Regions from separate parts of the Thalassotalea ganghwensis genome, predicted to be linked through region 2. Evidence: predicted binding sites of a transcription regulator. Region 2 holds the regulator's gene; each other region holds the start of a gene.

Region 1 (10,483 bases), on a different contig from region 2:
GTTGAAATTATCGACGATCATACTGAACTTGAAGACATTATTGATAATGTCCCTTACGACTTTATCGTTATTGATAACATCACATCGCTACCTTTTGTTCAAACGTTAAAGAGGTTGCTCAGTACCCGTGAAAATAGAAAAGTTATAGGCTTTTATCGAGGAATTGAATACCGCCAGTTGGACGAACAATACACCGGATATTTGGCGCAATGTTTGTTTTATCCAATCAGTGAAGACAACTTAAAAGCCGTTATAAATGAGTCAGTAACAAAACAATGATATATTCAGCGCTAAGGTATTGAAAGTTTTGTCCTTATAAGGTAGTGTCTTCACGTTATATTAATAACAATAAAGCAACTGGAAATACCATGAATAGATCGTCTTCGCGAGGAATAAAGCTGACGACGGTAATATTAGCTGTTGTTATATTAGCACTGTCAGCGTTATGGAGTAGTAATGCAACTGCGGAAAACATGGATGTAACAAAAATAAAAAAAGAAAATGTTATTTTTTAAGACTGTTAAAGGCCTCAATTCTTAGAGGCCTTTTTATTTTCTTTCACATTCTCCTTTTATCGACTATAACCAATATGATGCCGATTAAAACGGTACTGATATAGAGGGAGAAAACACAATGACATGGCACATCAAAACTCTGATCTTAAGTTTTGTTTTTTTAGGCATAATGTTGCCTTCGACGACTTTAGCTAAAGAGAAAAATATCCCGATCGCTATCGCGTTAAAAGCGGGAACGCTTGGCGCAGGGCTAGAACTAGATTATCAAGTAAATGAACAGTTAAACTTTAGGTTGCAGGCCAACGGTTATAGCTATGATGATGATTTTGAAGAAGATGGTATTGATTATAGTGGTGAAATCGATTTATCTACCACAGGAGTGTTAATCGATTGGCGACCATTTTCTGGTACATTTAGATTATCTGCAGGGTTTTACGCTAATGGCAATGAACTGAGTGGTTTAGGTGTAGACAATGGTGACCAAGGCTTTGAAATTGGTGATCAGGTTTATTATTCAAACCCAAGTGACCCACTATCGCTAGCTCTCAACGTCGAACTTGGTAAAAGCAGCGCGGGCTATCTGGGCATAGGCTGGGGTAATCATGCGCCATCAGGTTGGACGTTTTCATTTGAGCTCGGCGTATTATTTACCGATACCCCTAAGGTTGATCTAAACGCTAGCGGTTCAGCGATTGTGCAATCTAACGGTCAAGTTTATGTCTTCGATGTTTCTGATAGCAGTAATCCATTGGTACAAGAGCTTAATGATAATATTGCGATTGAGCGAGCAAATTTAGAAAATGATATTTCTGATTTTGAAGCTTATCCGGTTATCGCCCTTGGGATTGGGTATCGATTTTAGTTGAAAAGTATAATGGTAAAAGCTTCAATAAAACTATAGGTGAATAATTGTATTTAAAGTTTTACTTTTGTTTTATTGTGCTAAGCTATTTTTGCCTTCCTAGTTGCGGCGATACCTTTCAAATTCAACCTTATTCGCTAAGAATTGTTACCGAAAATTTACCTCCCTATCAAATGGTTAATAACGAAAAGTTGGTAGGGGGGTACATCATTCCTTATCGTTAAGGAAATGGTTTTCCGCGCAAAAATTAACGCAAAGTTTGAAGTCATGCTCTGGGCAAGGGCATATAAATCCGCTTCAAACGATAAAAATGTCATTTTTTTTCAATAACGCGCAGCGCCGAAAGAGAGCCTTTGTTTCAATGGATAGGTGAACTTAGAGATTTGCGTTATCGATTTTTGCTTTAAAAAAGGGGCAATCGATTCACTTAACTGATATCAATGATGCAAAAAAATATCGAATAGTCGTGGTTAGAAATAGCTTTGAAGCCGAGTCTCTCATTAAGAGAGGCTTTGTTGTCGGTGAACATTTAATTTTGGTTAAAGATTATGCTCAAGCTTGGCAAATGCTGGCAAAAGGAAGGGCAGATCTAACTTATGCTAATGAATACATCGCCAAAAGTGCGGAAAAGTATTTTGTCATCGAAAGTCATTTATTTGCACCACAACCTTTTATTGTTGAAAGGTATCGACTCTACGTGGCAGCAAGTATAGAAACTGATATTGATCAAGTAGAGCGATTACGTGACGCTTACCAAGCAATAAAAGCTGACGGTACATTTGATCGCATAGTAAGTGCAGAGCCACAACCTTAATCATACCATTGTAAAATATATAATATGGCGACTCCGACAGGATTCGAACCTGTGACCTGCCCCTTAGGAGGGGGCTGCTCTATCCAGCTGAGCTACGGAGCCTGATGATCAGTTAACCTTCGAAATTATTGTCAATTATCGCAATGATGTAAAGCGCTAACCTTATGTTTTAAAATGAATAGTAACGTTTTGTGCGTTAATGCCTTACTGCGAGATCATTCACTTGAATGCTGTCAATAAGTGTCAGATCCGCTGTGGTGGCAATAGCGCTTTGACGGTTAACTTGAGTCACTTTTACTTTAAAGTCGCTGACATTATAACCAGCGTAGAGCTTACCATCGTTTGATGTAAAGTTATTTGAATGTAGTAAGGTAAATTCATCACCTACTTTAACGCCATGACGAGAGCCTAAATTAATCATTACTTCATTGCCGTTTAAGCGGACAATTTTACCTTGTGTCGGCTGGCACATCATATTTTCATCGATATCGGTAATTGTCTGCGTCAATACTCTGTCGATCATAGTACCGTACTCACTTTGCCAAAATGCCATTGAGTTTACATCGATTTGTTCTCGTTGATTAAATTGCCAGGGGGCAGAGCCTCGGTATGTTTTGTCAAAAACTAGCTCACCATCTGCGCCATTATAAATATAAATCGACAAGTCAAAGTGTCGATCATAAATATCATGTTGCCAAAATTGCCAACTGTTGTTTTCATCGTGTGCCAAGGAAACATCGTTTATCTCACTATACATTACGTACTGGCTATCAGTAGCACTAGCTAATGCCATGGTAAGTGATTTAATTTCTTCTTGGTTTAGGCTGTTGTTTAGCCTAGAAAACGCCGTACTACTTTTGAGCGACAATTTAGTGTGCAGATATAAGCCTTCTTGAGTTAGTTTGTTCGCAAGTTCTTTGATTACTTTGGTATCTAAGGCATAGATACCGCCAATGTTGGCTTGTTGGCGCTCTTTAAGTTTGGCTTTAGTTAATAAAATCGCTTTTTTGTAATCAGCGGCAAAACATTGGTTTTCTTGTGGGAAAATATCGGCGCGAATCGTAACGCTGATCATGTCATCGTGATACTGTTCACTGACGAGTTCTAAAGAATTAACACTGCCAGTGGCGCGAATATTAATTTCATCTTGAGTGATCAAGCCATTAACGACCTGTTGAACACTGGAAACTGAAGCTCCTGCTACTAACAGGGCTTTCTTTAGCGCGTTCTCCATCGCTTTAGTGCGGGCAAGTTTTTCATCTCCATTGGTTACAAATGCATGGCCTTGAGTTTCATACCATTGTGCTGAAACTGGTGGACATAATAGTAGTAATGAAATTACTAGCAAAGTTGATACACGCATGATCATTCCTAAACATCGTTAAAACTTGGTAACAAGTATTGCGTCACTGATGACTTAAGTTAGTTACATCCGTTTATGCATTAAATATGCCTAAAAATCGTCAAAATAAAGTAGGCATAAAAAATGCTTGAAGATCTAGGCAATAGAATCAAGGGAAAACAAGTCAACATTCCCATTAAGGTTAAATCTCTGGCAAGAGAGGGGTTTTAAATGAAAATGCCGTTATTAAAAAGTGTACTTACAGCCACAGCCAGTATCATACTCTTCGGATGCAGCAGTGTATATGATAAACATGTTGAATGGGCTACGGCGACGCCACAAGCATTTCCTGTGTTAAAAGCAATTGGACAAGCACCAATCAGCTTACAAAATTCAGATAACGAAACTCAGCGTATGTTACTGGCGATTAAAGCGTCAAAATTAGCGGCATATGCTGAACTTGCTGAACAGGTGTTTGGTCAACAGGTTAATGGCAAAACCAATATGCAAAACCTTGTGATGGGGGATCAACAATTGGCATCATCAATTAATGGGGTAATACGCGGGGCAAGAGTTATCAAAAGCTATCCTGTTGGCGATACCTATACAACCGAGTTAGAGCTAGACTTTAGAAAGGTTTACGAGATTTACTTAGGCTCAAGTCGTAATCGAACTATCAAGGAGGTTAGTTACTATTAACCTAGGTGCGCTAAATGCAAAAAAGCCCAACTTCACGTTGGGCTTTTTTAATTAATGTTTAACGCATAAAATATTAGGCTTTGATGCCTAAACTACTTAAGCCACCACTAGTTTTACCTTTATTATCGTAGGTGAGAGATGACTTATTGTGATTTTGCAATAACGAGGTTTTCATTCTTTCAACCGCTAATTGAGAATGCTCGATAATTTGGCCATTAATCGTATTCTGCTCTTTGCACTTGAGCAAACAAGCCTCAATCTCAGCAAGTTGCTGCTCAAAAAGGCCATTCGCTTTATCTTTTCTAAATTGAACACTTTGCTCGATTTGTTTGTCGAGTGATTCAATGGCCACCAATAAATTGTTTTTTTGTTCACTAAGCTCCACCAGCTTTTCTGGCGCGCTTTGAGTAAGAACTTCTCGTTCTTTATCTAGTAAAGATAGTAGTTGCTGCAACTGCTCGAGTTGCTTTTTTAACGCTTGTTGACCATTAAATTCTGTAGACACACTGACTATCCTTTATAGGTAAACTAGATAAGATCCAGTTCGTATTTAGCAATACTAGCGGCTAGTTTATCAGGGTTTATTTTATACTCACCTGACTCTATAGCTTTCTTAAGCTCAGCAACTTTTTTTGCATCCACAGCCGGACCTGATTGCGCTTTTTTCTGCAATTCGGTCATTTGCTTAGCCTGTGGTGTTAAAGATACCGAGTCTTTACTAGCAAATTTTGCACTTTCAGCAGTATTTGCATTTTGCACAGCTTGCTCTTTCACTTGCGATTTCAAGTCAACGTTTTGTTGTTTAACTTGATTGCTGTTAGACAAGTTATTGATATTTATAGCCATAATAAAACCTTAGTGGCAAATTCATTAAATTTCTATCCTTTTATCGGCAATATTAACAAATACTTGAGTATTAATGATCAATTAATTATAACTTTGTTAATCGTTTCAACAACAGCCGTTACCATTTTGCCTGAACGAGCATTTTTAACTCTGATTTGCTCTCCGATATTGGCATTTCTCATGGCTATACCATCTGTTTTTATCATAAAAGCATCTGACTTGGCTACTATTTCAACAGTATCACCTTTACAAACGACACAAATATTCCGAGGAGTTATTGGGGTGTCGTGCGATAAGGTGCGCTGCGCTTTTGCACCAAGCACGGTATCAAAATCACTAAATGACTCGCCTCTTACCTCAAATTGGTCTTTGTAAACCAAACTAATGTTTGATTCATCTAATATTGAACCTTTACTAATCGGCTGATTTGCCACCAGCACGGGTACCTGAGTTTCAACTTTTACTGGTAAGTAAAATTGCCAGGGTGTTGAATCCTCGCAAGAAATTTTTACATTTACGTTTCTACTAAGCCTATTTTCAGGTATATTCAACGCCAAGGGTGTTTTACAGGGCTTGATCACAATACGTGGGTCAATGTCTGCAGGTGTAACAACCGTTTTTCCATAAGCCGGTGTTGAAATGTGCTTCTCTACGAATGACTTGGCTAACTGACGCACGCTCTCACTATCGTATTGTTGACCTAAAGCGTGAGCGGTGAACCAAAGCGAGATGATCGAAAATGTTTTAAAAATCTTTAATTTGCTCATTTTTTTGTCACCAAAAATTAGGGAATTTCAAATACTCGACTATGCTTAACATTATGAGAAATTTGTATCACAATAAGTGTCAATAAAAAGTCACTTATTTTATCTATTACTGTACTATCAAGAATTGTGCCTGTTGTCGTAAATTGGGCAATTTTGAAAGAGGTTTATATGGCAGGTATTTTAGATTCAGTTAATCAACGTACTCAGCTAGTAGGACAAAACAGACTTGAGCTGTTGATGTTTAAATTAGTCGGACGGCAAAGGTTCGGTATTAACGTATTTAAAGTTAGAGAAGTTATGCCATGTCCCAGATTAACCAATTTACCTAAGCAGGATAAGTATATTAAAGGTGTTGCTCATATTCGTGGTCAGACGATATCGGTTATTGATTTAAGTAAAGCGACAGGTGGCCCAGAAATAACCGATTTATCTAATGCTTTTGTTATTATCGCTGAGTATAATCGTAGTGTTCAGGGGTTTTTGGTTTCCGGTGTTGAACGAATCGTCACCTTGAGCTGGCAGGATATCATGCCGCCGCCGGAAGGAGCCGGTAAATCAAGTTATTTGACCGCGGTTACTGAAATTGACAAAGAAATGGTGTCAATTTTAGATGTTGAAAAAATATTAAATGAAATTAACCCCGTCTCCACTGAATTGAGTGAAGGTGTAGCTGATACCAGCGTTGGTGAAAGTTTAGGCGAGCGCGTTATTATGATTGCTGATGATTCAACCGTTGCCAGAAATCAGGTCAAACGTGCATTAGAGCCTTTAGGATTAAAAATGTTGTTGGCCAAAAATGGTCAGGAAGCGCTTAATCAATTAAAAGAAATTGAAGAGAGCTGTGAGAAATCAGTAAACGAAAAGGTCGCATTACTTATCTCTGATATTGAAATGCCTGAAATGGACGGATACACCTTAACGGCAGAGATAAAAAATAACGATCGATTAAAGAAAATGCCTGTTATTTTACATACGTCACTTAGCGGTGTATTTAATAACGCAATGGTTGAGAAAGTAGGGGCGGAAGATTTTATCCCTAAGTTCCACCCTGACGAGCTAGCCAATGCGGTTAAAAAGTGGTTGAAAGCTGAAGAGTTATCTTAGGCATATTATAGTAAGGCAGGAATAGATAGTGTCAGCTAGAGAACTGGATGATAAAAGTTATCATCTGTTTCGTGAATTTCTAGAGCAACAATGTGGTATTGTGCTTGGAGAGAATAAGCAATATTTGGTAAAGAGTCGGCTAGCGCCGCTTATGGCCAAGTTCCATGTTGACTCGCTAAGTAAGTTGGTTGCCTTAACGTTAAGTCCCACTGAACGACAATTACGAGCCACCGTTATTGATGCGATGACGACTAATGAAACCCTGTGGTTCAGAGACGAATACCCCTACGCGTTGTTAAAGTCGAAATTACTTCCGGAACTAGCTAAGCAAAAAAAGCCAATAAAGATTTGGTCGGCGGCAAGCTCTTCTGGACAAGAGCCTTATTCTATTGCAATGAGCGTCTTAGAGTTTCAGCAACAAAATCCAGGTGTGCTTCCATCAGGTGTTCAAATAGTTGGTACTGATATCTCCAATACTATGCTTGAGCACTGCAAATATGGTCACTACGATGCATTAGCGTTATCACGTGGTTTATCTTTAGAGCGTAAGCGACAATTTTTTGAAGATGGCGACAATGGGATGATGAAAATCAAAGACCATGTCAAGAAAATGGTCAGTTTTAGGCCATTAAACTTATTGAATAGCTATAGTCTCATGGGGCGTTTTGACATTGTTTTTTGTCGAAACGTGCTGATCTATTTTTCTCCTGAAATTAAAGCAAAAATTCTTTCACAAATTCATGGCGTGTTAAATAAAGAGGGATATCTTTTTTTAGGCGCGTCTGAATCTTTATCAGGATTAAACAAAGATTTTGACATGGTGCGTTGTAATCCAGGCATCATTTATCAAAAGAAACCCACCTAACCGTCAAATTTACTTCACTTAGCTTGGCATAATTATTGAATACCTACTTTCATTACGTTGGAGGTAGGATTATGGCTATTACGTTTGAAAAAGCATTTGGTATCCATCCAGATAGTTTACGAGTTCGTTCAAAAAATGCAGAGGTTATTGCCAGTAACATTGCGAATGCAGACACCCCTGGCTACAAAGCTAAGGGCATGGATTTCCGCTCTGTATTGTCACAAGCGGCAAATAAGCAGCAAGCCGGCATGGCTCGTACTCATGAAAAACACTTTGATGTTCGTGGTGAATTAAACAATAACGTAGATTATCGCGTGCCAGATCAACCAGATACGGGTGATGGTAATACTGTTGATGTACAAGTGGAACGAAACTTGTATCTAGATAATTCAATGAGGTATCAAGCGAGTCTACAGTTTATGAACAGTAAGATCAGTGGCCTACAAAAAGCGATTAAAGGAGGGCAGTAATAATGAGCCTTTTTAATGTATTTGATATTAGCGGCAGCGGCATGAGTGCACAGTCTGTGCGCTTAAACACCACCGCTAGTAATATCGCTAACGCTGATAGCGTCAGTAGTAGTATTGACCAAACTTACCGAGCCAGACATCCAGTCTTTGCCGCTGAAATGCAAAAAGCTGCCGCTGGCCAAGATGAAACCGTAAATGTAAAAGTGTTAGGTATTGTTGAAAGTGACAAACCGCTTAACATTGAATATGCCCCAGACCATCCAATGGCAGACAAAGATGGCTATATCTATAAGCCTAACGTCAATGTTATTGAAGAAATGACCAACATGATTTCTGCATCTCGTTCTTATCAAACGAATATTCAATTGGCAGAATCGGCAAAAAATATGCTTACCAAAACCTTATCACTTGGTCAGCGGTAATCGTTAGTTAGGAGCCATTATGGAATCAGTATCAGGTAGCAGCCCTTTAGAAGGTCTACGTTGGCAAAAAGAAGAGTATAAACGTGCGGAAGAAAATCGCGGCATGTTAACGCAAGAAGACTTTTTTGCCTTGATGACTAAAGAATTGGCGCATCAAGACCCAACTAAGCCTGTCGACAACAATGAAATGATTTCGCAAATGACAGCGTTCTCTACAACTGATGGAGTGCAAGAGTTGAACGAACAATTTACTCAGTTTGCATCGCAAATGACATCGAGTCAGGCATTGCAGGCATCATCATTGGTTGGTCGTAGTGTCTTGGTAAATGACAATGTCTTTGGTACCAAAGAAGGTGATTCCGTCAAAGGTAAGTTAGTTACTGATGCGCCAGCGAGCAACGTGAATATTTATGTTGAAAATACCGCCGGTGAGATCATTCAAACCGTACCTGTCGGTAATGTTAATGCCGGTGAGTTTACCTTCACATGGGATGGTATGGCATCCGATGGTGAGCCTGCCGCTACTGGCGCTTATCGTTTTCGTATTGCCGGCTTAGTTGAAGGACATGCGTCAGAACTAAGCGCGATGACTTATCGAAAAGTCGATAGTGTCACACTTGCAGGCCCTGGCGGCAGTATTTTATTGAACCTAAATGGCGGAACGTCAATGGCATTAACCGATGTGGTTGAAGTGTCAGAAGGCTAATTCATTTGTGGTAACTGAACAAGATTTTTAAAGAGGTGCAATTATGTCATTTAATATAGCTTTAAGCGGTTTAAACGCTGCCCAAAAAGACTTAGACGTTACGTCTAATAACATTGCCAATGTAAATACCACGGGTTTTAAAGAATCGCGTGCTGAGTTTGTTGATGTTTACGCATCTTCATTACTTGCTTCTGGCAAAACCAAAGTTGGTGACGGTGTGTTGACAGCGGATGTTGCCCAACAGTTCTCACAAGGTAGTATTCAATTTACTAACAATGCCCTAGATTTAGCAATTACCGGTAATGGTTTCTTTGCTGTGGTGCCAGAGCTCGATAGTTTAGAGACATCCTACACTCGAGCAGGTCAATTTAAGCTAAATGACAGTAATTTTGTCGTTAATTCAAATGGCGAATATTTAATGGGCTTTCCGGTAAACCAAGATGGTACCTCTGCATCGGTAAGTTTATCGACAGCTGAGCCAATTCGTATACCAACCGCGTCTGGCGCGCCACAAAAAACCGCCGAAGTTGATATTCGTATGAATTTACCTGCAGGTGATGCTTATATTTCAACAGCGCCGGGTAATTTTGATCCTAATGATCCGCTAACCTTTAACTATTCTACCTCAGTGACCATCTTTGACTCGTTAGGTGATAGTCATATTATGACTTACTACTTTGTTAAAGACGATCCAACCGTCAACCCTAATGAGTGGTTTGTGTTTGCCGGTGTAGATGGAAATCCTATTGATATCGTCGATGGTGCGGGCGTTCCAACAGGTGAAATCGGGGGTTCAGTTTCCGGCCCACTTGCCGGTGGTGGCGGAATTAGCGGCGCAAAGCTAGAGTTTGATAATTCGGGTGACTTCAAAACTCAAATTCCAACATTAGCCAACGGCGGAATTAATACTGCAGCCTTTGGTGCGACTATTTTATCTAATGGCGCTGATCCGAACCAAGCCGTAGCAATTGATTTTAACTTAGATCCAATCGCCCCAAATCCGAATGAACCAACTCAATTTGCCTCGAATTTCGAAGTGACGTCATTAGAGCAAGATGGTTTGGCGGTTGG
Region 2 (10,483 bases):
TTTCATCAAAACCATTTTTTCAATAATACGTTCGGATAAATTAGTATGTTCTCGAATCGGAAAGGCAATATTTTCATAAACCGACATGTCGGTAAACAAAGCACCACTTTGAAAAAGCATACTCATGCGTTTACGCACTTGATATAAGGCCGAGCGCGATAATTTCGGAATATCGTGTCCATCAAATAAAATACTGCCACTTTCAGGCCGTATTTGTCCGCCAATTAGGCGTAATAGCGTTGTTTTGCCAATACCACTAGGCCCCATAATCGCCGTCACTTTGCCTTTAGGGATCGATAAGCTGATATCATCGTATATGACGCGCTCTTCTCTCTTGAAGGTTATATTTTTTATTTCTACTAACGGTTGGGACATAGGTATCTTTTTATGCAACATCACTGTTTATTAATTTGTTAAGTGGACAATTTTACCTTAGCGAGAACGTGACTGCATTAGAAATATCGAAAAAATTGACCAATTAGTGATATAAAAATGAGATAAAAACGTAAGAAAATGTAAGAATTAAACGAATGTTAACGATTAATAGGAGCTATAGATGAGTCAGCGTATAAATATTCTGTCGCGAAATCGAGCCGCAATCGTTTATAATCAATTTTTTTAATCTAATTATCTATTTCCCCTTTTATTTTTACTAACAACCAGCGACAATTTAGCTGTAATTTGGGAGTCGTGAATGTTTGTACAAATTTTTATTCTTTTAGTGTCGTTAATTGTTTTAGTATGGAGTGCCGATAAATTCGTTTATGGTGCGTCGTCATTAGCACGTAATTTAGGTATTGCACCAATGATCATCGGTCTGACAATCGTTGCCATGGGCTCCTCTGCACCTGAGATGATGATCGCCGCAACCGCTTCAATGCAAGACAACCCTAACACCGCTATAGGAAATGCCATTGGCTCTAATATTACTAATATTGCTTTAGTTCTCGGCATCACTGCACTAATGCACCCATTATCCGTATCTTCAATGACGGTAAAACGCGAAATTCCATTAGTATTAGCGATAACTGCACTTGCCTATATTATGCTCTTTGACCATCACTTCAGTTTCACTGAAGGACTAATATTAATGGCTGGATTCGTGCTTTACATTGTTACTTTGCTAGTGATTAGTTTACGTAAAGCCAAGAACAATGAATTAGATGATGCAATGATAATAGAAGCGGAAAGTGAAGTCCCTGAAGCGACAACCACTGGCAAATCAATCATGTGGTTAATCATTGGAATGGCGCTGCTACCTGTAAGTGCAGGCTACCTGGTTGACTCCTCAGTGTTCATCGCCAAAGCATTCGGCATTAGCGACTTAGTGATTGGATTAACCGTTATAGCCATCGGAACGAGTCTTCCTGAACTTGCAGCAAGCATCATGAGTATTATTAAAAAAGAAGACGATTTAGCACTTGGCAACATTATTGGTTCCAACATTTTTAATATTTTAGCGGTGTTATCGCTTGCTGGTCTAATTGCACCTGGCGAAATCGATCAGGATGCGTCATTACGTGATGCGCCTTATATGTTAGGTGTTACCCTGATGTTATTTTTCTTATGTTTTACCCGTCGCTGGGGGAACTTTAGAATTACGCGCCTCAAAGGTTTTGCTTTGGTGTTAACTTTCATTAGCTATCAAGTGCTCTTATTTAGTCAATTAAAGGCTTAATATTATGAACATTAACTTTAAACAACAGGCACTTGAAGTGATCAATATAGAGCAACAAGTGGTTGGTGAACTTGCTGCGTTTATTGATGACAACTTTGCCAGAGCTTGCCAGTCGATGTACGACTGTCAGGGCCGAGTTATTGTTATTGGCATGGGTAAATCAGGCCATGTAGGTGGAAAGATCGCGGCAACATTAGCAAGTACCGGTACTCCAGCATTTTTTGTCCATCCGGGTGAAGCTAGTCATGGTGATTTAGGCATGATCACTAAAGACGACGTGGTATTAACCATTTCAAATTCTGGAGAAACAGGCGAAGTACTAGCGATAATCCCTGTGATAAAGCGCATCGGCGCAACACTTATCAGTATGACAGGTAATCCTGATTCAACATTAGCAACACTTGCCGATAACCATATTTGTATCAAGGTGTCACGCGAAGCTTGTCCGCTTGGTCTCGCACCAACATCAAGTACTACAGCGACTTTAGTAATGGGGGATGCTATTGCGGTTAGTCTGCTCCATGCTCGAGGGTTCACCGCTGATGATTTTGCATTGTCTCATCCAGGCGGTAGTTTAGGTAAGAGATTATTGTTGCGCTTAGCTGATATCATGCATCAAGGTGAACGTTTACCGGTTGTGGGTAGCCAAGCAAAAATCAAAGACGCCTTGGTTGAAATGTCACTTAAAGGGCTGGGAATGACCGCTGTTGTCAATGAACAAGGCGCATTAATAGGCCTGTTTACAGACGGTGATTTACGACGTATTTTGGACGCTAAAATCGACATCCATCAAGATACAATCCAATCAGTGATGACGCGCAATCCTAAAGTCGCGAATAAAGAAATGTTAGCAGCCCAAGCGCTGCAAATTATGGAAGAGAAGAAAATCAATGGCTTAATTGTTGTCGACGAAGACAATGTTCCTATCGGTGCAATGAACATGCACGACTTACTAAAATCAGGAGTATTGTGATGCAAACCTGGTATGGCGATATCGATGAAGATCTGGTGAGAAAATGCAAAAAGATAAAGTTGTTTGTCTGTGATGTTGATGGTGTCTTTTCTGATGGGCGAATTTATTTAGGTAATGACGGCGAAGAGCTCAAAGCATTTCATACTAAAGATGGCTTTGGCATTAAAGCGCTCGGCGCTAACGGAGTAGATGTTGCCGTAATTACGGGTCGTCGTTCAATGATCGTTGAAAAGCGTATGCAAGCATTAAATGTCAAACATATTGTTCAAGGTGAAGAAAACAAACTACCCGCCTTAAAAAATATCATAGAAGGCTTAAACCTTTCACCTGATCAAGTTGCTTATATCGGCGACGACATGCCTGATTATGACTGCATGAAATATGTTGGTCTGGCGATAGCGGTCAATGATGCCCATCCTCAAATTTTGGCTATTTCAGATTATAGAACCACAATTCGGGGGGGCTTTGGAGCGGTTCGAGAGACCTGTGACATTATTATGCAATGTCAAAATACTCTTCAATTGGCTTCTGGTGCTAGTATATGACCCGCACTACCGGACTATTACTCAGTTTTTTCATTGCCGCCTCCTCGATATACTTCTATCTTGAATGGCGACAGGACGCTAACCAAGATCCACAAATTATTAGTGACGATTTAACACCTGATTTTATCGCTGAATCACTTAATAGTAATATTTACAACGCAAAGGGTGAGCTTTCTTATATTATTGATGCTCAACGTATGGAACATTATTCCGAGCTTGCCGTTACCCACTTTGAGTTTCCACAATATACCCTCTATGGCAAAAATAATCCCTCTCCGTGGAAACTTAAAGCCAATGAAGGCACTCTATACAGTAACAACCGAGTCAGGTTAGAAAATCGAGTGACATTATTATCAACGGACGCAGAAAGTTTGATAAACAAAATACATGGACGCTATTTAGAGCTTGATTTAAATACCAATATCATTAGTACTGAGCAAACCATCGTAATTGAAGGAAAAGATTTTACTATGTATGGCTCAGGATTGATCGTAGACTTAAACACTAAACAAATGACGTTGACAGAGCATGTACAAACCATTTTCAAAACGAATCACCCTTAACACACTTTTGCTTATCGGCTCGAGCATTTTCGCTTCCGTTAATGCGGCAGAATTAGATTTAAAGCAAGAGATAAGTATTGATGCCTCTAGGCAAGCAGCAGATTTAAAAAATAAAGTATTTAGTTATATTGATAATGTGGTTATTAGCCAAGGCTCATTGCAAATCAAAGCGGATTTAGTTCAAGTCATTACTGACAACACCACTGGCGAAAAAACGTACTTGGCGAAAGGCAAGCCAGCCACATTTGAGCAAAAGCTTGAAGATGGCACGCCAATCTATTTACAAGCTAACGAAATAAAGTATCAACCTTCAGAAAATATCGTCGTGATTTCAGGTGATGCTGAATTAAGACAGGAAGGTAGTAAAGTCAGCGGCAGTATTATCACCTACAACTTTGTCACTGAACAGGTTAGTGCTGACAGTGAAGCGAATGATCGCGTTAAAACCGTATTACAACCCAAAGAACTTGATAAAAAATAGCCTATGGACAACGCAATTCTCTGTGCAAAAAATTTAGCAAAATCATACAAGGGACGTCGAGTTGTTAAAGACGTTAGCTTGATGGTTAAAGAAGGGCAAATTGTCGGTCTACTTGGCCCTAACGGTGCTGGTAAAACCACCTCATTCTATATGATTGTTGGCTTAGTACCCCACGATGATGGCACAATTGAGCTCAACCAGCATGATATCTCCCTGCTTCCAATGCATGAACGTGCTCGTCAAGGAATTGGGTATCTGCCTCAAGAAGCTTCTATTTTTAGAAAGCTCAGTGTCACTGATAATATTATGGCGATTCTACAAACTCGCAAAGATATTTCCGACATTGAACGTCAAGATAAGCTTGAGCATTTATTAGAAGAGTTTAATATTGGTCATATTAAAGATAATTTAGGGATGAGCTTATCTGGTGGTGAGCGGCGCCGTGTTGAAATTGCTCGGGCGCTAGCTGCAGACCCTAAATTTATCTTGTTAGATGAACCGTTTGCTGGTGTTGACCCAATTTCTGTAGGTGATATAAAAAAAATTATTCTACACTTAAAGCAACGAGGAATTGGTATTTTAATCACAGACCATAATGTACGAGAAACGTTAGATGTTTGTGAACATGCCTATATCGTGAGTCATGGTGAGTTAATTGCGGAAGGAAATTCTCAAGAAATTCTTGCTAATCAGATAGTAAGAGATGTATATCTTGGTGAACAATTTACGTTATAGTATCTATTAACCAGAGTAAAATGAACGTCAATAATAATTATAGGAACCGAAGGAAGTAAATGCGCCCTAGTTTACAGCTCCGTATTGGACAACAATTGACAATGACTCCGCAGTTGCAGCAAGCAATTAAGCTGTTGCAGTTGTCAACATTAGACCTTCAACAAGAAATTCAAGAGGCCTTAGAAAGTAATCCGCTTTTAGAAATTGATGAATCAAATAATAACAATCAAGAGAACGAAAAAGATCACCTAGAAGAAGGTTTTTCAGCGACAAGTTCAGAATCCAAAACTAGCGATGGTAGTGAAGACTCTTCGCCAACCATCGATGAAATTTCAACCACTGAAGCGATGGATAAAACCGATATCCCGGAAGAGCTTAATATCGATACCACATGGGATGAAAGCTTCAGTGCTGGCGTATCAAGCAGTGGTATAGGCAGTGTGAGTGAAGATTACACTTATCAAGGCGAAACCATAGACTCGATTCAAGATCATTTACGCTGGCAAATGGACTTAACCCCTTTTACTGAAACCGATCGCGCCATTGCAACCGCAATAATCGATGCCATTGATGATGCTGGTTATTTAACGGTTAGCGCAGAAGATATTTTAGAGAGTATTGGTATAGATGATGTTGAGCTTGACGAAGTTGAGGCGGTACTAAAACGCATCAATATGTTTGATCCCGTAGGTGTCGGTGCGCGCAGTATAGCCGAATGTTTATTAATTCAATTAAATCAGTTTGACGCACAAACGCCTTGGCTAAAAGAAAGTAAAATAGTCGTTAAAGATTATATCGATTTACTGGGTAATCGTGATTATCGTCAACTAATGCGTAAAACCCGTTTAAAAGAAGATCAACTAAGAGAAGTCATTCGTCTCATTCAATCGCTTGATCCACGACCGGGAGACTCGGTAATAAAAAGTGATGATCAATACGTCATTCCCGATGTATCGGTTGAAAAAAAGAATGGCCGTTGGGTCGTTGAACTTAATCCAGATACCGCACCTAAACTTTCCGTAAATCAACATTATGCTTCTATGGCTCGCTCGATGAAGTCTTCAGCCGACAGTCAATTTATTCGTTCCAATCTGCAAGAAGCAAAGTGGTTTATAAAAAGTTTAGAAAGTCGAAACGAAACTCTTTTAAAAGTGTCTAATTGCATAGTTCAACGACAACAGGGCTTTTTTGAACACGGCCCAGAGGCTATGCGCCCTATGGTTTTAAATGATATCGCTGAAGCGGTCGACATGCATGAATCAACAATTTCTCGTGTAACCACGCAAAAATACATGCATACACCACGCGGTATATTTGAATTAAAATTCTTCTTCTCAAGTCATGTTAGTACTGAAAATGGTGGAGAATGTTCATCAACGGCTATTCGAGCTTTAATTAAAAAGCTGGTCGCTGCTGAATTACCTTCTAAGCCACTCAGTGATAGCAAAATGGCTGAATTATTGGCGGAGCAAGGTATTAATGTCGCACGCAGAACCATTGCAAAATATCGCGAATCATTATCTATCCCTCCGTCAAATCAACGTAAAAGTTTGCTTTAAGTAAACATAACAATAAGGATTTAAGCCCATGCAAATTAATCTTTCTGGTCACCATGTTGAAATTACAGATTCTTTAAGAGATAGCGTTAATACTAAATTCGCAAAACTAGAGCGACATTTTGACCATATCAACAACGTTTATGTGGTACTAACTGTTGAAAAAATTAACCAAATTGCAGAAGCAACCGTCCACTTAAATGGCACCGAAGTGCATGCAAAAGCCGAAAATGGTGATATGTATGCTTCAATTGACAGCTTAGTCGACAAACTTGATCGTCAAATATTAAAATACAAAGGCAAAATTAACCAACATTAACGCTATTAAGTTAGCCGCGTACCCGCATTATGAAGTTACTTGAAATGCTATCGCTGGACTGCACACTATGTGCAGTCCACGCTTCTAGCAAAAAGAAGATTTTAGAACTACTCAGTGAAAAAGCCTCTGAACATCTCAAACAATTTTCCACTTATGATTTATTGGCAAGTTTAATTGCTCGAGAGAAAATGGGCTCAACTGGCATCGGTGGAGGTATCGCAATTCCGCACGGTCGCCTAACAGATACAGAGCAAGCGATCGTTGTCTTAGCAACCAGTGAACAGCCGATTGACTTTGACGCTATTGATAATCGCCCCGTAGACATCTTTGTCGCATTATTTGTTCCCGAACAAGAGTGCCAAGCACATCTAAGTACGCTACAAAGTATTGCTCAACTTTTTAGTGATAAACAATTCTGCAAAGAATTAAGAAAAAGTACAACATCTGAAGAAATGTTTGCACTTATTCAGCAAGCCAGCTAAGTTAGGCAAATAAACCATGTTACTATCGCCCTCAGCTTTTTTATAAGGCATATTCATGAAGTTAACCATCGTAAGTGGTCGCTCCGGCTCAGGTAAAAGTGTCGCGTTAAGAATTCTTGAAGATTTAGGCTATTATTGTGTCGACAACATTCCGGTAAACCTTTTACCTGCTTTAACACATACGGTTATCAACGATTACGAAACCGTTGCAGTCAGTCTCGATGTTCGAAATTTACCTGATGATCCAAACGACGTTTCAGAGATACTTGACTACTTACCAACAACTGTTGAACTCAACATCCTCTATTTAGACGCAGATGACTCTGACCTTATAAAGCGCTTCAGTGAAACCCGTCGTTTACACCCTTTGATTAAGCAAAACATCGCACTTGATCAAGCGTTAAGTTTAGAAAAAAAGTTGTTAGAACCAATTTCTAGTCGTGCTCATTTATATATCAATACCAGTCAACTAACCCCTCATCAGCTTGCAGATCTTATCAGGGAGCGCATTCTTGGCAAAAAGACCGGCAAGATGGTGGTTGTATTTGAGTCATTTGGCTTTAAACATGGTGTACCACAGGATGCTGACTATGTTTTCGATGCGCGATTTTTACCAAACCCATTTTGGGAAAAAGAACTAAAAAGCTATACCGGTTTAGACCAACCCGTGAAAGATTTTTTAGGTGCTCAACCAATCGTGACTAAGTTTATCTGGCAAATTAATAGCTTTTTTATGACTTGGCTACCGCACCTTGAGCGAAATAATCGTAGCTATATTACCATTGCAATTGGTTGCACTGGAGGCAAGCACCGCTCTGTTTATATCGCTGAGCTTCTTGCTAACAATTTAAGAAAAGAGCGCCAAGACGTGCAATCACGACACCGAGATATCGATAAATCATCGACTTAATTTAATAAAGTATCAGTAAAAAGCACATGACACGTTTTGAAAGAGACCTAAAAATCACCAATAAACTTGGCTTACATGCTCGAGCCGCAACCAAACTCGCACAACTTAGTCAAAAATTTAGTGCAACCATTACCGTAGCGCTAGATGACAAAAGCGTTGATGCTAGCAGTATCATGGGCTTAATGTTACTAGCGGGTAGTAAAGGAAAGGTGGTCAAGGTGATCACCGAAGGCGATGATGCAGAAATTGCCCTAAAGGAGGTCTGCCAGTTGTTTAATGATAAATTCAATGAAGCCGAGTAAAGCACTTTTTTCCTTAACCCCCAATTACGTCCTTGATAAATTTTGCTGAAAAAAAAACAATTATAAGATACACTTACCGTCAGCGTTTACAAAAAAACCAGTCTTCAAAAGCAAAACAATAACTAAGTCTGAGATGTGACGCTAAATTCACCAGTAAAATAGTTTTCAATCAATAACGGCACAAGGTAGCAATATGCCGGAAGCGTTAGAACAAGAAAATAGCCATAAAACCCTGCAGCAAGTTAATGAAGCACTTGGCAGCGGGATGTTTGTTTATGTGCGAAAATTACTGCAAAACATGCCGGCGTATGATCTTGCATTAATACTTGAATCTACGCCCTCAAAAAGCCGTACCATTCTCTGGCAGCTCATTGATCCCGATCACCACGGTGAAGTTCTCGAAGAGCTTAATGAAGAAGTACGTAAAGGCATCTTAAAAAATATCCAACCGGAGAAGCTCGCGGCAGTGGCCGAAGGAATGGATATCGATGACTTAGCAGAAGTTCTTAGAACACTGCCTGATACGGTTTATAATGAAGTATTAGCGTCAATGGACTCTCAAGATAGAGGTCGTGTAGAAACGGCGCTATCTTATGAAGAAGACACTGCTGGTGGTATCATGAACACCGATACCATCACCCTGCGCCCCGATGTTACTGTCGATGTTGTTTTACGTTATTTACGCCTTAAAGGCGAACTCCCCGAATCCACGGATTCATTTTATGTTGTCGATCGTCAAAATCATTTTATCGGTTCTGTTTCTCTCGCTGCCATTGTCACAGCGAAACCTGAAGTGATCGTATCAAGCTTAATAGACGAAGAAATAGAAGCCGTGTATGCCGATACACCAGAAAGTGAAGTTGCTCAACTTTTTGAACGATACGATTGGTTTTCAGCACCCGTTATTGACAAAGAGCGCCATCTTTTAGGTCGTATTACCATTGATGACATAATCGATGTTATCAGGGAAGAAGCAGAACACTCAATGCTTAGTATGGCGGGTTTAGATGATGAAGCAGATACTTTTGCACCAGTAGTAAAAAGTACGCAACAGCGTTCAATTTGGTTGGGGGTTAACCTGATCACAGCGTTATTAGCTGTAGCCGTTTCTTCAATGTTTGAAGATATCTTAAGTCAGCTCGCGATATTAGCGATTTTAAATACGCTAGTACCAAGTATGGGTGGTGTCGCAGGCAATCAAACGCTTACGCTTGTCATCCGCGGTATCGCACTTGGTCACGTTGGAGAAAGTAACGCTAAAGCGCTACTTTATAAAGAACTCGCGGTCGGTTTTTTAAATGGCCTGATTTGGGCAATACTCATCGCCGCTGTTGTCGCCATCTGGAAGCAGGATATAATGTTAGGTGGTATCATTGCCTTTGCCATGTTAATGAACATGACCGCGGCAGGTATTGCTGGTGTTGCTATTCCTTTGTTACTAAAACGAATGAAAATTGATCCTGCACTCGCTGGCAGCGTTATTTTAACTACCATCACCGATGTTGTCGGTATATTCGCCTTCTTAGGAACTGCGACTTTATTATTAAGATAATTGCAATAAAGTCGCTAAATGCTTGAGTATCGAGCGTTAGTTACCGGCAACTTGCATTTCTTCGAGCAATAATGAGCCCGTTCTAATACTGCCATGCATGTCAGTGTCAGTGCCTACTGCGACCAAATTTTTAAACATATCTTTTAAGTTACCAGCAATAGTGATTTCAGATACTGGATATTGAATTTGACCATTTTCAACCCAAAAACCTGCAGCCCCACGAGAGTAGTCACCATTGACCACATTGACACCTTGTCCCATCAACTCGGTAACAAGCAAGCCAGTACCAAGTTGTTGTAACATTTTTTCGAAATTACCACCATTAGCTGAGACCAACCAATTATGAATACCGCCAGCATGTCCTGTGGTAGTGAGGCCAAGTTTTCG
Region 3 (10,483 bases), on a different contig from region 2:
ATTGTTACTGAACGCCCTATTGGCACTTTACCGTGACAAATGATTTGATAGCATTTTTTTATGTTTCTTTGCTCAAATAGGCGGCTGAAAAGCTTAGCTGCGGACTTAGTGTGAGCGATAATAATAAGCCCTGTTGCTGCGCGATCAAGTCGATGCACAATATAAGCTGGGCGTTGGGGGGAGAGATGTGTTTCTGCCCATCTAGCAATTGTACAGTGATCACTCCACTTCGAGCCTTGGGAAAGCATGCCATAAGGCTTATACCAAATACTATAGTCATTCTCATCGGCAATTAATATTGCTGGCGAGGGTGTTTGGTGAAGCACTTTCTCATCATAATATAGATGAACGACGTCATTGACTTTTAACTCTTTCTTTAGCCGGCGAATTCGCTTAGTGATAGTGCCTCGCGTAAGCCATACAGCTCCTTTAACCGTTGCATTTTTTAGTTGCTGGCGGCTTAAAGAGCTGTGACAAGCTAAAATATCAATCAAGATTTGTTCTCTGGACTCAACCGTAATATGCTTTTCAACTTTAATCATTTATTAAATTTTGGATTTTTGACTAAACTGCTAGTGTAGCAATTAATTCTAGTTTCGCAGAGTGCTCAAAACAAAAATTGATTTGTTTGTCGAGAAAAGCGCGATATCATTAATGAAATTTTAAATAATTGAGGGTGGAATGGAGAGAAATTACACACTATTTCCTGAAGATGTCATTGGCGACGCATTATGGAAAATGATGTTAGCAGGTGACGATTTGTCTGAGGTTCGTGAAATAGAGTTTTCTGTTATTTTTCCTAGTCAGGAGTTAGCCTTACAATATGGACACCTTTTGTTAGAGAATAATCAGAAGCTGTCTTTATGCCCGTTTCAAGGTGATGATGATTTTCCATGGGAAATAACGGCCTACCCTGAAATGGCAGCAAGTTATGAAAATATAGCAGCTTACCAACACCTAATAGAGGCGAGTGCTGAGCCACTCAAAGGTAAATTTGATGGTTGGTATTGTGTCACTTCAAGTAAGCTCCCTTATTAATCAATATGCTAAATATTGAACAGTTAAATCAACTTTCCGGTAAGCAAAAAGTCAGTTTTACCGAGCAACGCAAATACATTAAAAGTTTACTCGATGGCTCCGTTACACAATGTCGTATTTGCCAAAAAAGTATTTCGGTACTACTGGATGATAAAAGCAATACGATACAGCTAAGCTGTGATAATGGCTGCACTGACTTTCTGTTGGAGTTGTAGCGACAATCGTAAATTTTTATTCTAGAAATGTCGCGATTTCATTAATGTGCTTTTTTACCTTGGCGTGATCAGGTACCGTAGCATCTTCTGCTGGATAGCCTGCAATTAGCAGCATATAAGGGCGTTCATTATCATCTCTATTGCATATTTTACTTAAAAACGACATCGGTTTTGGCGTGTGGGTAAGGGTAGCTAACCCTGCAGAATGAAGTGCATTGATTAAAAAACCGGTAGCAATGCCTACTGACTCATGAACGTAATAATTAGTGTTTTTATCTTCACTGTGAATACCGCCTTTCTTTTGACTAAAAATAGCTATCAACCATGGGGCGTGCTCTAAATAGGGTTTACTATCATCGGTTCCTAATGGTTTAAGTGCTTCTAACCACTCTTCTCCAGCTCTCCCTTGATAAAAACTTTTCTCATGGGCCTCAGCTTGCAAACGAATCTGCTGTTTAACATCGGGATCACTAATCGCGACAAAGTGCCATGGTTGGTGATTGGCACCACTTGGTGCCGTTCCCGCGGCTTTTATGCAGTTCTCGATAATTTTTTTATCGACAGGGCGATCACTAAAGCTTCTGATAGTATGACGACGTTTAATTTGTTGATAAAAAAGCTCTGAGCGACAAAGCATTTCTTGCGGTGAGTATTCGATGTAATCGCAAAGTGGAGATGATTCGTGTTTTTGCATAGGAATACCTTTAGAGTTTTTCTTAGCAATATAAAGCTGCAATGTTGCATTTGCAATATTTAATTCATGAGTTTTACACGTAGAGAAAGATGAAATGGTATTATTCTGTGATGATTGGCAGGGGGGCGAGTGTCTGCATCATAAGTAAGAGAACAGCTCCCACATATGATGCAAAACACTTAGGAGCTATGCGCGTAATAATCTAGCTAGCGGTAACAATAGCAATAACCAAAAAGCTGAACCACCGCTTGAGCTTGAATTCTGCTCTGATTTTTGCGTTATTAGCGTATTTTTTATTGCCTTTAAAGTCTGAGCGGTATCCTCAGAGTCATCAACAATAACCACTTGATAGAGAGTTACTAAATTCTCTTCACTCGGTGATTGGCATTGAGCTTGGGCATTGTCATTTACGGGAACTTCACCGCAACGAGGCAAAGCTGAGATAAGATCAATGACATTCATGCCATCACCGATGACTTCACCGAATACGGTAAAACCTTCGTTTTGCAGATCAAGCCCATTACTACCCTGAGAATTGTCTTTTACGTTTATAAACCATTGACTAGTTGCACTATCAGGTAAACCGCCAATCTTTGCCATGGCTATTGTTGCTCTTACATTTGAGTACACTGGTTCGTTTTTTACGCTATCGTCGGTTTCTATACCTTTAAAGTCTGCAGTGCCGTCAAAATAAAAGCCTCCACCTTGTAAAACAAAGTTAGGAATTGAGCGGTGGAAAAGGGTTTGGTTATATCGTTCACTTTTCACATAATTTAAAAAATTAGTAACCGTTTTGGGCGTCGTTTTATCATGTAAACTTACCTGAAAGTTGCCATGTGACGTTTGAAACTCGACAATAGTTGCGTTTGACATAGATGTTAAAAGCGATAGCGCTATCGCAATTGTATTTACTAATTTTTTCACTGAGTGTTATCCAATAGATTTAAAATTTGGCTAGTATACTGTCAGTATTTGGAAGAACAAGTATTATCACGTTTTGTAAATATTCCTTGTCTGTATTGGCATTTCAACTGAAAATACTTGCTTGTTGTTTTGGTATAGGAAGGTATTTTTTTGTCATCAAAAATCTTATTGTTAAATCCCAAAAGTCCAACTAATGTTGGTGCGGTAATGAGGGCAGCTGGTTGTTATCAAGTTGAAGCAGTTTTTTACAGTGGTAAGCGTTTTGCGCAAGCTGCGAAATTCAATACCGATACCAAGAATACGATAGATTCAATACCACTTACATTAGTCAATGATGAGGCACTCATATCAGGAGAAAATGGCAGTATTGTTTGTGTGGATTTAGTTGAAGGTGCCTGTCCACTTCCAGAGTTTGAGCATCCAGACAATGCAATTTATGTATTTGGTCCTGAAGATGGCACGATAAACCAGCAAATCATTGATCGAGCAGAGCATGTTGTCTATGTACCAACCATTGGTTGCATGAATTTGGCTGCTACGGTGAATGTAGTGCTTTACGATAGGTTAGCAAAACAACCTAACTATATAAAAGGCGATGGATTAATTAAAACTAGTCGTGACCGAAACAATAATACCAAGGTTAAGGCTTTGGATTGTTTTTAAACGCGCAAGAATAAAATATCTTGACTATCAATGGCTAGCCGTTAAAATGGTTGCAGCTAGAAAGTAAGACCTATATTTATTTACATCGTACCGCGTTATTTATAGTAGCTCGTCTCGTTTATTAAGTCATAGTAACACTTCCTGCACGACCGCCTTGGTGATACAAGGTAAAAATTTTTAACTTTTAGGATATTATTATGTCTGAGAAAACAACTGGCACTGTAAAGTGGTTTAACGAATCAAAAGGTTTTGGCTTTATCGAGCAAGAATCAGGTCCTGACGTATTTGCACATTTCAGTGCAATTTCTGGTGACGGTTTCAAAACGTTAGCAGAAGGTCAAAAAGTTGAGTTTAACGTAACTCAAGGTCAAAAAGGCCCACAAGCAGAGAACATTGTAGCTTTATAATGTTGGCTTGAAATAAGTTATTTTAAGAAGGTGAGCTGATGCTCACCTTTTTTATGCCCATCTCTTTATTCCCGCCGTTACTTAATCCCGTATTTTAATCTGTCTACAAGATTAGTTTTATTATGTTGATTACACTACTTTTTGGTGGATTGCGCTAATAAGTGAGTTTAGCTAATTCATTTCGATTTGGGGTTTTTATTTAAGTTGTTGAATATAAATAATATTTCACTTTGGCATTACAATTGTAAAGAGTAAGTCAATACAGCAATGTCGATACAATAAATAATGAAAAGGTGAACCAATGAAAACTTTACTTGCTAGCACTATGTTAATTGCCACATCTTCTGCAATGGCTCATGATACGTCTTTCTCTACAGATAATTGCCATGTATCACTTGAGGGCGGTGTTTCTATATCAAAAGATGCCATCGAGTTTACAAAAGATGATAAGACTGTTTACAAAATAGTTAACGATCGTGAGCTATATATTAGTGGTCAAGCGATCGCCTTATCAGCGACTGAGCAAGATGTTGTCAACCAATATTCAACTTCTATTAGAGCGGTTGTACCAGAAGTGAAAGATATCGCTTTGGATGCGATGGATATTGCTGTAGATGGTGTTAATTTGGCTTTTAATGAGCTTCTGGGTGAAGGCAATGATGTTGGTTATCAGCTAACAACCGAACTTAGCCAAATAAAAACCGAAATCGAAACCAGCTTTGCCCAAGATAAAACTATCACGATCAATGAAGAAGGTTTCGATGGTGAGCAATTCTTTGGTGAAGATTTTGAAAAGCGCATTGAAACGATGGTTGAAAGTACCATTCAGAATTCAATGGGCTCATTACTAATCGCAGTAGGTCAAGAACTGTTGTTTGCAGGTGGTAATATGGATGCATTTGAAACTCGCATGGAAAACTTTGGTGAGCAAATCGAGTATGAAATGGAGACGAGAGCTAAGGAATTAGAAAAACGCGGTGAAGCTATCTGTCAATCGGTATTAAAAATCGATGAGTTGGAAGAGCAATTAAAAGGGAGTATTGAAGCTTTATCAGATACTGATGTCTTAGTTGTCGACAAAGAAGAATCAAATGCAATTTAAGCTATTCGTTAAATAAGCTTACTTATTATTAACAAAAGAGCGCGAAAGCGCTCTTTTGTATTGTCTTACTATAATCTCAACGAGTTATAAGCTATAGTTCTCATCTTTTTTTAAGTAACTGTGTAAATCATGCATGCCGTACATCAGCTCTATTTATCTCGCAAGAGCATTTCAACGAAACCATTTAAAGGACGTGGCTATAAAGTAGAACGCTGTGAACGATGCCATGTCGCGGCGAAAAATTGTATTTGCCAGTGGCGTAAGCAGGTTAATAGTAACGTAGGTTTTTTGGTATTGATGTATGACAAAGAAGTCCTAAAGCCTAGCAATACAGGAAAGTTAATTGCTGATGTGATTCCAGATGTTATGGCTTATACCTGGTCTAGAACAGAAGAAAACCAAGATATTATTTCGATAATTAAAGATGAAAAGTGGCAACCTTTTGTTGTTTTTCCTAAAGAATATGCAGATAGCGAACGCATATTCGTAAATTCAACCCCTAAGCTTAGTGCGAATAAACGGCCACTTTTTATCATGCTTGATGGTAGCTGGCGAGAAGCACGCAAGATGTTTCGAAAGAGCTCGTACTTGTCTCATTTACCGGTATTATCTATTGATCTTTCAACAATGCTCGAACAGGCTAATAGCTCTCAATACCATATCCGCAAAAGTCATCATGACAGCTATTTGGCGACAGCAGAGGTTGCTGCTTTAGTATTGAAAATTGCAGGAGAAGAGTATAACGGTAAAGTACTCACTGCTTGGTTTAATGTGTTTACTTATTATTATCAAAAAAGCGTCTGTCGCTCAAATCAAGGGGATCCTCAGGCATTGGCCAAGTTTCTAGCACTTGAGGGATAGCAAACTAGTTGCTGAGAAAAACTAATAAAAAAGCCACTAAAAAGTGGCTTTATCTTTATTTTTTATTGAGGTTTACGTATTTTTTGCGCGCTTCTTGTATGCTAGCCCTAGTAAACCTAACAACATTAATAGCATTGATTGTGGCTCAGGAATTGGCGTTCCACCGCCACTAGGTGTTGCTGATGCAAAGCCTTCTATGATGTCATTAGCGCAAGACATCGCCCAGCGAAATGCGATTTGGTTTGCTGTAGCTAAAGCGGTTCCTGAAACATCCATTGAAAACGATATTGCGCCGTAATCGATGCCATTTTTATTGTAAGCCCAATTGCCGACTGACCAAGTTGAGGCACTATATGGGTTGTAATAATTACCATTCATCATTACCGCTTGATATTCACGGGTTGTGCCATTGGAATAGACTTGGTGTGAGTCCAAAATATCGGCTCTGTTTACGTCGCGTAACCAACCTGTGTACTGCCCCCCAACTTCTGCATTTCTACGGTTGCCTTCGACAGCGCCTAAATCAAAAGCATATTGCCAGTCAGTACCGGTATTGTGGTAGTAATCGTTAGCAGAAAAACGGTCACCAGCATTAGGTGTATCATCAAATGGCTGCCAAACATTGTTGTCACCTGCTGCGAGGAATAAATCACCAAGGCGCACTCCATTAATACCGATATTATCGTAAAACGCTGTAAATATATTAACGGTTAATGTTGTGCCAACACGAGATACTTCCATTTTGTCGATATCAAAATCGTTCTTTTCACCATGGATATCGCCTGATTGACCAGCTCCAATATAATTATCCATGATCGTTGTTGCGCTAATATTTCCAGCATGAGCAGCAATACTAGCAGTTGAAATCGCGATGGCTGCAAACCATTTTAAACACTTCATTGTTTAATCCTATTTGAGAGTCTATGTAACAACAATAAAAATTTATTAACAACAAGCAAAAAGCATGCCCTTTATTTTAATTTTATTAGTTACAATTAGTTATGTAAATTTTTTTGATTTTACATACATTAAAGGTTAATTGAGTGTAAAGAAAGCTGACAAAAATGTACAGTTGTTCAGAATAACGTCTTCTAGGGAAATTAATGGAATTTTGCAGCAAAAGCCTATATATTCAGCGCAATGTTAGAGATTTAACTGGTTTTTCTATAGAGGTTGATGATGTTTTTTGTTAATAAAAGGTTTCTTGAGGTGGTATTGTTAAGCTCGGCGCTGTTAGGGCAAGGCGCTTATGCTTTTACTCAGCAAACCAACAATCAACCCTATGAAGAAGCGTTAAAGAGTTTTTATGGTTCAGATTTACTAGCGGCAGAAATTCATCTCAAAAATGCATTGAGAAATCAGCCTGATCATCTACCGTCATTGATTCTTTTGGCGGAAGTTTACATTGAGCAGGGGGATGGCGCAGCTGCTGAGGATTTTCTCGTAAAAGCTCGAGCTTTCAGGGCAGATGAAAAGAAAATTTTGCCTTTGTTTCTTGAAGCGTACCTACTTCAACAAAAATATAAAAAAGTTATCGAGTTAGCGACAAGTAATATTTTAGATAATGTCTTACAGAGCAAGATCCATGTATTAAAAGGCAGAGCCCATGTTGAATTAAATGAGCTAGAACAAGGCAAAGCAGCTTATCAAGCAGCCATTGATTTTCAAACATCTAATATATTGGCACAGCTTGGCATGGCGCAAGTTTATATTCTAAAACAACAGCCAGAATTAGCGCGTCCTTTCATTGAACAAGCCCTGGCGATTAATACTTCAGATGTGCAAGCGTTGAGCTTGCTAGCTAATTTAGAGCAACAGCAAGGCAATTTACAAGAATCATTAACGCTAATAGCGCAAGTTATTGAGATAAATCCAAAAAACTTTCCAGCACGATTAACTCGAGCAAGCCTATTGTTACAGCAAGAAAAATATCATGATGCATTAAAAGATCTGGAGGTTATTCTTGCTGATATTCCTAATGAGCCGAGGGCAAACTATTTAAAAGTCGTTGCGAGTATTGCAGTAGGAGATACAGACTCCAGTGAAGAGACTAAAATGCACCTTAATAATGTTTTAACTGGCTTACCTGCTGAGGTCATGGCGCAAAACCCAATATATTATTATCTTGCAGGGATTGTAAGTTTCGAGCAAGGAGAGCTTAATAAAGCGCAAAGTTTATTGAATAAGTACGTAGCTATTGTCACCAACGATACCCGCGCGTATAAAATCCTCGGTAGGATTGACCTGTCTTTGGGAGAGTTAAACGTTGCCAAAAGTAATCTGATTCGTGCGCGATTGATCGATCCAGATGATACTGAAACTTGGTCTTTACTAGGGCAAACATTGCTTGCTTTAGGCGATGTAGAAAAAGCACAACAGTACTTTCTCGATGTTGTTGAGGCTAAACCTGAGGATGCGCGTGCGTTATTTGATTTGGCAAATTTACAGTTTAAAACCGGTCAAATAAATGAAGCAATTGTTACGTTACAAAAGTCATTATCGCTCAATGAAAGTGAATCAGCCTTAACATTATTAGTGGAAGCCTATCGAGCGAGTCAGCAATATACCAAAGGATTACAGAAAGTAAGCCGACTGTTAGCTCTCAGCAGCAATAACAGTTATTACCATCAGTTAAATGGCATACTGTTGGGCTTTGATAAACAGTATCACAAAGCAAGAGCCGCATTTGAAAAGGCCGTAGCACTTGATAATCAGAACGTAGAAGCGGTCATTCATTTAGCGCGTATGGATGTTGTCGAGGGTAACTTTGAACAGGGGATAGAACGGCTTAACTTTATGCTTAAGCAGTATCCATCAACAGAGCGCTATGTGCGTGTAGAACTCGCTAACCTATTTAAAAATAATGGTAATGTTGAAGAGGCATTATTGCATTTTGAAAAAGTGTATAGCCAGTTCAGAGATAGTTATCAAGCATTAAGCGGAATCATTCAAATATCTATTGCTAACAATGACATCTCAAAGGCGATAACCTTAGCAGAAGAGTTTGTCTCCCGACACAATAGGTCTGGTGATGTCTATCTAGCTTTAGCCAACTTATATATGTTAAAACGTGATTATGCTAAAGCAAATAGTAATTATGTTCTAGCGACTAAGCACAGTGTCAATAAAGTGGAGGCTTATCAAATTTATGCACAAGCTCAATTAAAGATGAAAGATATTGACGGTGCAGTATTAAGTTTAGAAAGGGCTTTATCATGGAGTCAAAATGATCCCAAAGTTCAAATAACCATGTTACAGTTATTGCTCAGCCAACAAAAGCTTGAGCAAGCTAAGGTCTTGTTGAGCAGACTAGATGAGCGTCAAGTTGAGCCACAGTTGCTGAGTTATTATCAAGCGCAATGGCATCATTTTTCTGGTGAAATCGATACAGCGATTAAATTATATCATAAGTCGCTTAAACAGCATTCAACTCAAATTGCTTCAATGGGATTATATCGATTGTATTTAGAGCAAAAAAAATATGCTTTGGCCCAAGGCACAATTAACAATTGGCTGAAAGTCTCCCCCGACGATTTAATTGCTCATGTAGCATTGGCAGACAGTTATATAAGTGAAGGAAAGTATCAGAAAGCTGTAGATTATTATCAAACCCTGATAAAGAATTACGGAGAGCAACCCGTATTTTTGAATAATATTGCCCATGCACAATTGACTCTTGGACAATATGAACAAGCGGTTGTTTTCGCAGAAAAGGCATTTAAAGCACTACCTGAAAATGTATCTGTAATCGATACCTTAGCTTGGGCTTATACCCAAAACCAACAATATGATAAGTCTTTGCCATTATACCGAGAAGCATTAGCTAAACAGTCAGATAATAGTGAGGTAATGTATCACCTCGCCTATACGTTAATAAAATTAGGGCGTCATCAAGAAGCTAAACAGTTGCTGATGCAAGTCGTTGCAAGTAAACAAGAATTCTATAGCAAAGCAGAGGCAAAGAAGCTATTAGCAACATTATAGTACACTAGAGACATCAATTATTTTGACCGCTGAATAAGCTCTATTACTCCAAGTCTGTGAAGGTTTAACATAGCTTGTTTCAATTTCTATGTGAATTTGGATAGTTAAAAAATCATGCTAAGCAAAACGAAACGCTAAACCATGAATAGTTTGAATTTATCAGCAATAGAAAGTAACGGTTTTATTGTGCAGTGAAAGTTATGTGTTTTCTCGGCTTCGCTATTGCTCTTATTTTAAATGCTGTAAATTGTACATTTTAGCGCAGATTATTCTGTAATGTTGCAAAAATAAATGACAAATGTTGTTGGATTTGTTCTAGAATCCCCACAAAAATTGTATACTGTTTAAAAAGTTTTCAATCAAATATACAATTCTATTTAAGCCGCCAATTTGAGATGGCTTACTATCACTATTAACTGTTTATATTGGGGAAGCTACTATGCTTTTTACTGGTTCATTACAAACAGATTGTCCTATACGTCAAAAGATCCGCGAGTTTTATCGTATTGATGAAGAACAGATAATCGAGCATATTCTACCACTTGCCGAAGTGGGCGTTAAAGCACGAAGTCGAGCATGGGAAAAAGCTCGTCAA

What was found. The regulator sigma-54, encoded in region 2, starts transcription at its own class of promoters, with help from an activator protein. The targets are predictions, from matches to a motif close to GTTGGCACGNNNNTNGNNT.
Region 1: ACSLUH_RS00990 (LPP20 family lipoprotein) is a predicted target of sigma-54. The motif match lies at 3,665-3,683, and genes of this name have one in related genera.
Region 3: ACSLUH_RS09545 (DUF2884 family protein) is a predicted target of sigma-54. The motif match lies at 4,171-4,189, and genes of this name have one in related genera.

What each region holds. Positions count from the first base shown of each region.
Region 1 covers NZ_JBQRUM010000001.1:227,288-237,770, forward strand. Annotated here, with positions in the region: gene ACSLUH_RS00960 (CHASE domain-containing protein) at 1-279, shown strand, start outside; gene ACSLUH_RS00965 (hypothetical protein) at 369-515, shown strand; gene ACSLUH_RS00970 (hypothetical protein) at 634-1,377, shown strand; gene ACSLUH_RS00975 (transporter substrate-binding domain-containing protein) at 1,844-2,191, shown strand; tRNA gene ACSLUH_RS00980 (tRNA-Arg) at 2,217-2,293, opposite strand; gene ACSLUH_RS00985 (flagella assembly protein FlgT) at 2,388-3,554, opposite strand; gene ACSLUH_RS00990 (LPP20 family lipoprotein) at 3,765-4,232, shown strand; gene flgN (flagellar export chaperone FlgN) at 4,306-4,737, opposite strand; gene flgM (flagellar biosynthesis anti-sigma factor FlgM) at 4,761-5,078, opposite strand; gene flgA (flagellar basal body P-ring formation chaperone FlgA) at 5,156-5,845, opposite strand; gene ACSLUH_RS01010 (chemotaxis protein) at 6,014-6,949, shown strand; gene ACSLUH_RS01015 (CheR family methyltransferase) at 6,978-7,814, shown strand; gene flgB (flagellar basal body rod protein FlgB) at 7,886-8,284, shown strand; gene flgC (flagellar basal body rod protein FlgC) at 8,287-8,706, shown strand; gene ACSLUH_RS01030 (flagellar hook assembly protein FlgD) at 8,726-9,412, shown strand; gene flgE (flagellar hook protein FlgE) at 9,456-10,483, shown strand, end outside.
Region 2 covers NZ_JBQRUM010000030.1:7,696-18,178, forward strand. Annotated here, with positions in the region: gene mlaF (phospholipid ABC transporter ATP-binding protein MlaF) at 1-375, opposite strand, end outside; gene ACSLUH_RS18700 (calcium/sodium antiporter) at 695-1,678, shown strand; gene ACSLUH_RS18705 (KpsF/GutQ family sugar-phosphate isomerase) at 1,680-2,651, shown strand; gene kdsC (3-deoxy-manno-octulosonate-8-phosphatase KdsC) at 2,648-3,196, shown strand; gene lptC (LPS export ABC transporter periplasmic protein LptC) at 3,193-3,759, shown strand; gene lptA (lipopolysaccharide transport periplasmic protein LptA) at 3,725-4,240, shown strand; gene lptB (LPS export ABC transporter ATP-binding protein) at 4,244-4,975, shown strand; gene ACSLUH_RS18730 (RNA polymerase factor sigma-54) at 5,035-6,534, shown strand; gene hpf (ribosome hibernation promoting factor) at 6,563-6,850, shown strand; gene ptsN (PTS IIA-like nitrogen regulatory protein PtsN) at 6,880-7,332, shown strand; gene rapZ (RNase adapter RapZ) at 7,388-8,242, shown strand; gene ACSLUH_RS18750 (HPr family phosphocarrier protein) at 8,269-8,544, shown strand; gene mgtE (magnesium transporter) at 8,738-10,096, shown strand; gene pmbA (metalloprotease PmbA) at 10,133-10,483, opposite strand, start outside.
Region 3 covers NZ_JBQRUM010000007.1:195,599-206,081, reverse strand. Annotated here, with positions in the region: gene ACSLUH_RS09580 (RluA family pseudouridine synthase) at 1-542, opposite strand, end outside; gene ACSLUH_RS09575 (ribonuclease E inhibitor RraB) at 682-1,038, shown strand; gene ACSLUH_RS09570 (hypothetical protein) at 1,044-1,253, shown strand; gene ACSLUH_RS09565 (nitroreductase family protein) at 1,270-1,947, opposite strand; gene ACSLUH_RS09560 (peptidylprolyl isomerase) at 2,134-2,871, opposite strand; gene ACSLUH_RS09555 (RNA methyltransferase) at 3,022-3,534, shown strand; gene ACSLUH_RS09550 (cold-shock protein) at 3,732-3,941, shown strand; gene ACSLUH_RS09545 (DUF2884 family protein) at 4,243-5,043, shown strand; gene ACSLUH_RS09540 (tRNA-uridine aminocarboxypropyltransferase) at 5,173-5,904, shown strand; gene ACSLUH_RS09535 (PEP-CTERM sorting domain-containing protein) at 5,977-6,804, opposite strand; gene prsT (XrtA/PEP-CTERM system TPR-repeat protein PrsT) at 7,081-9,888, shown strand; gene putA (bifunctional proline dehydrogenase/L-glutamate gamma-semialdehyde dehydrogenase PutA) at 10,328-10,483, shown strand, end outside.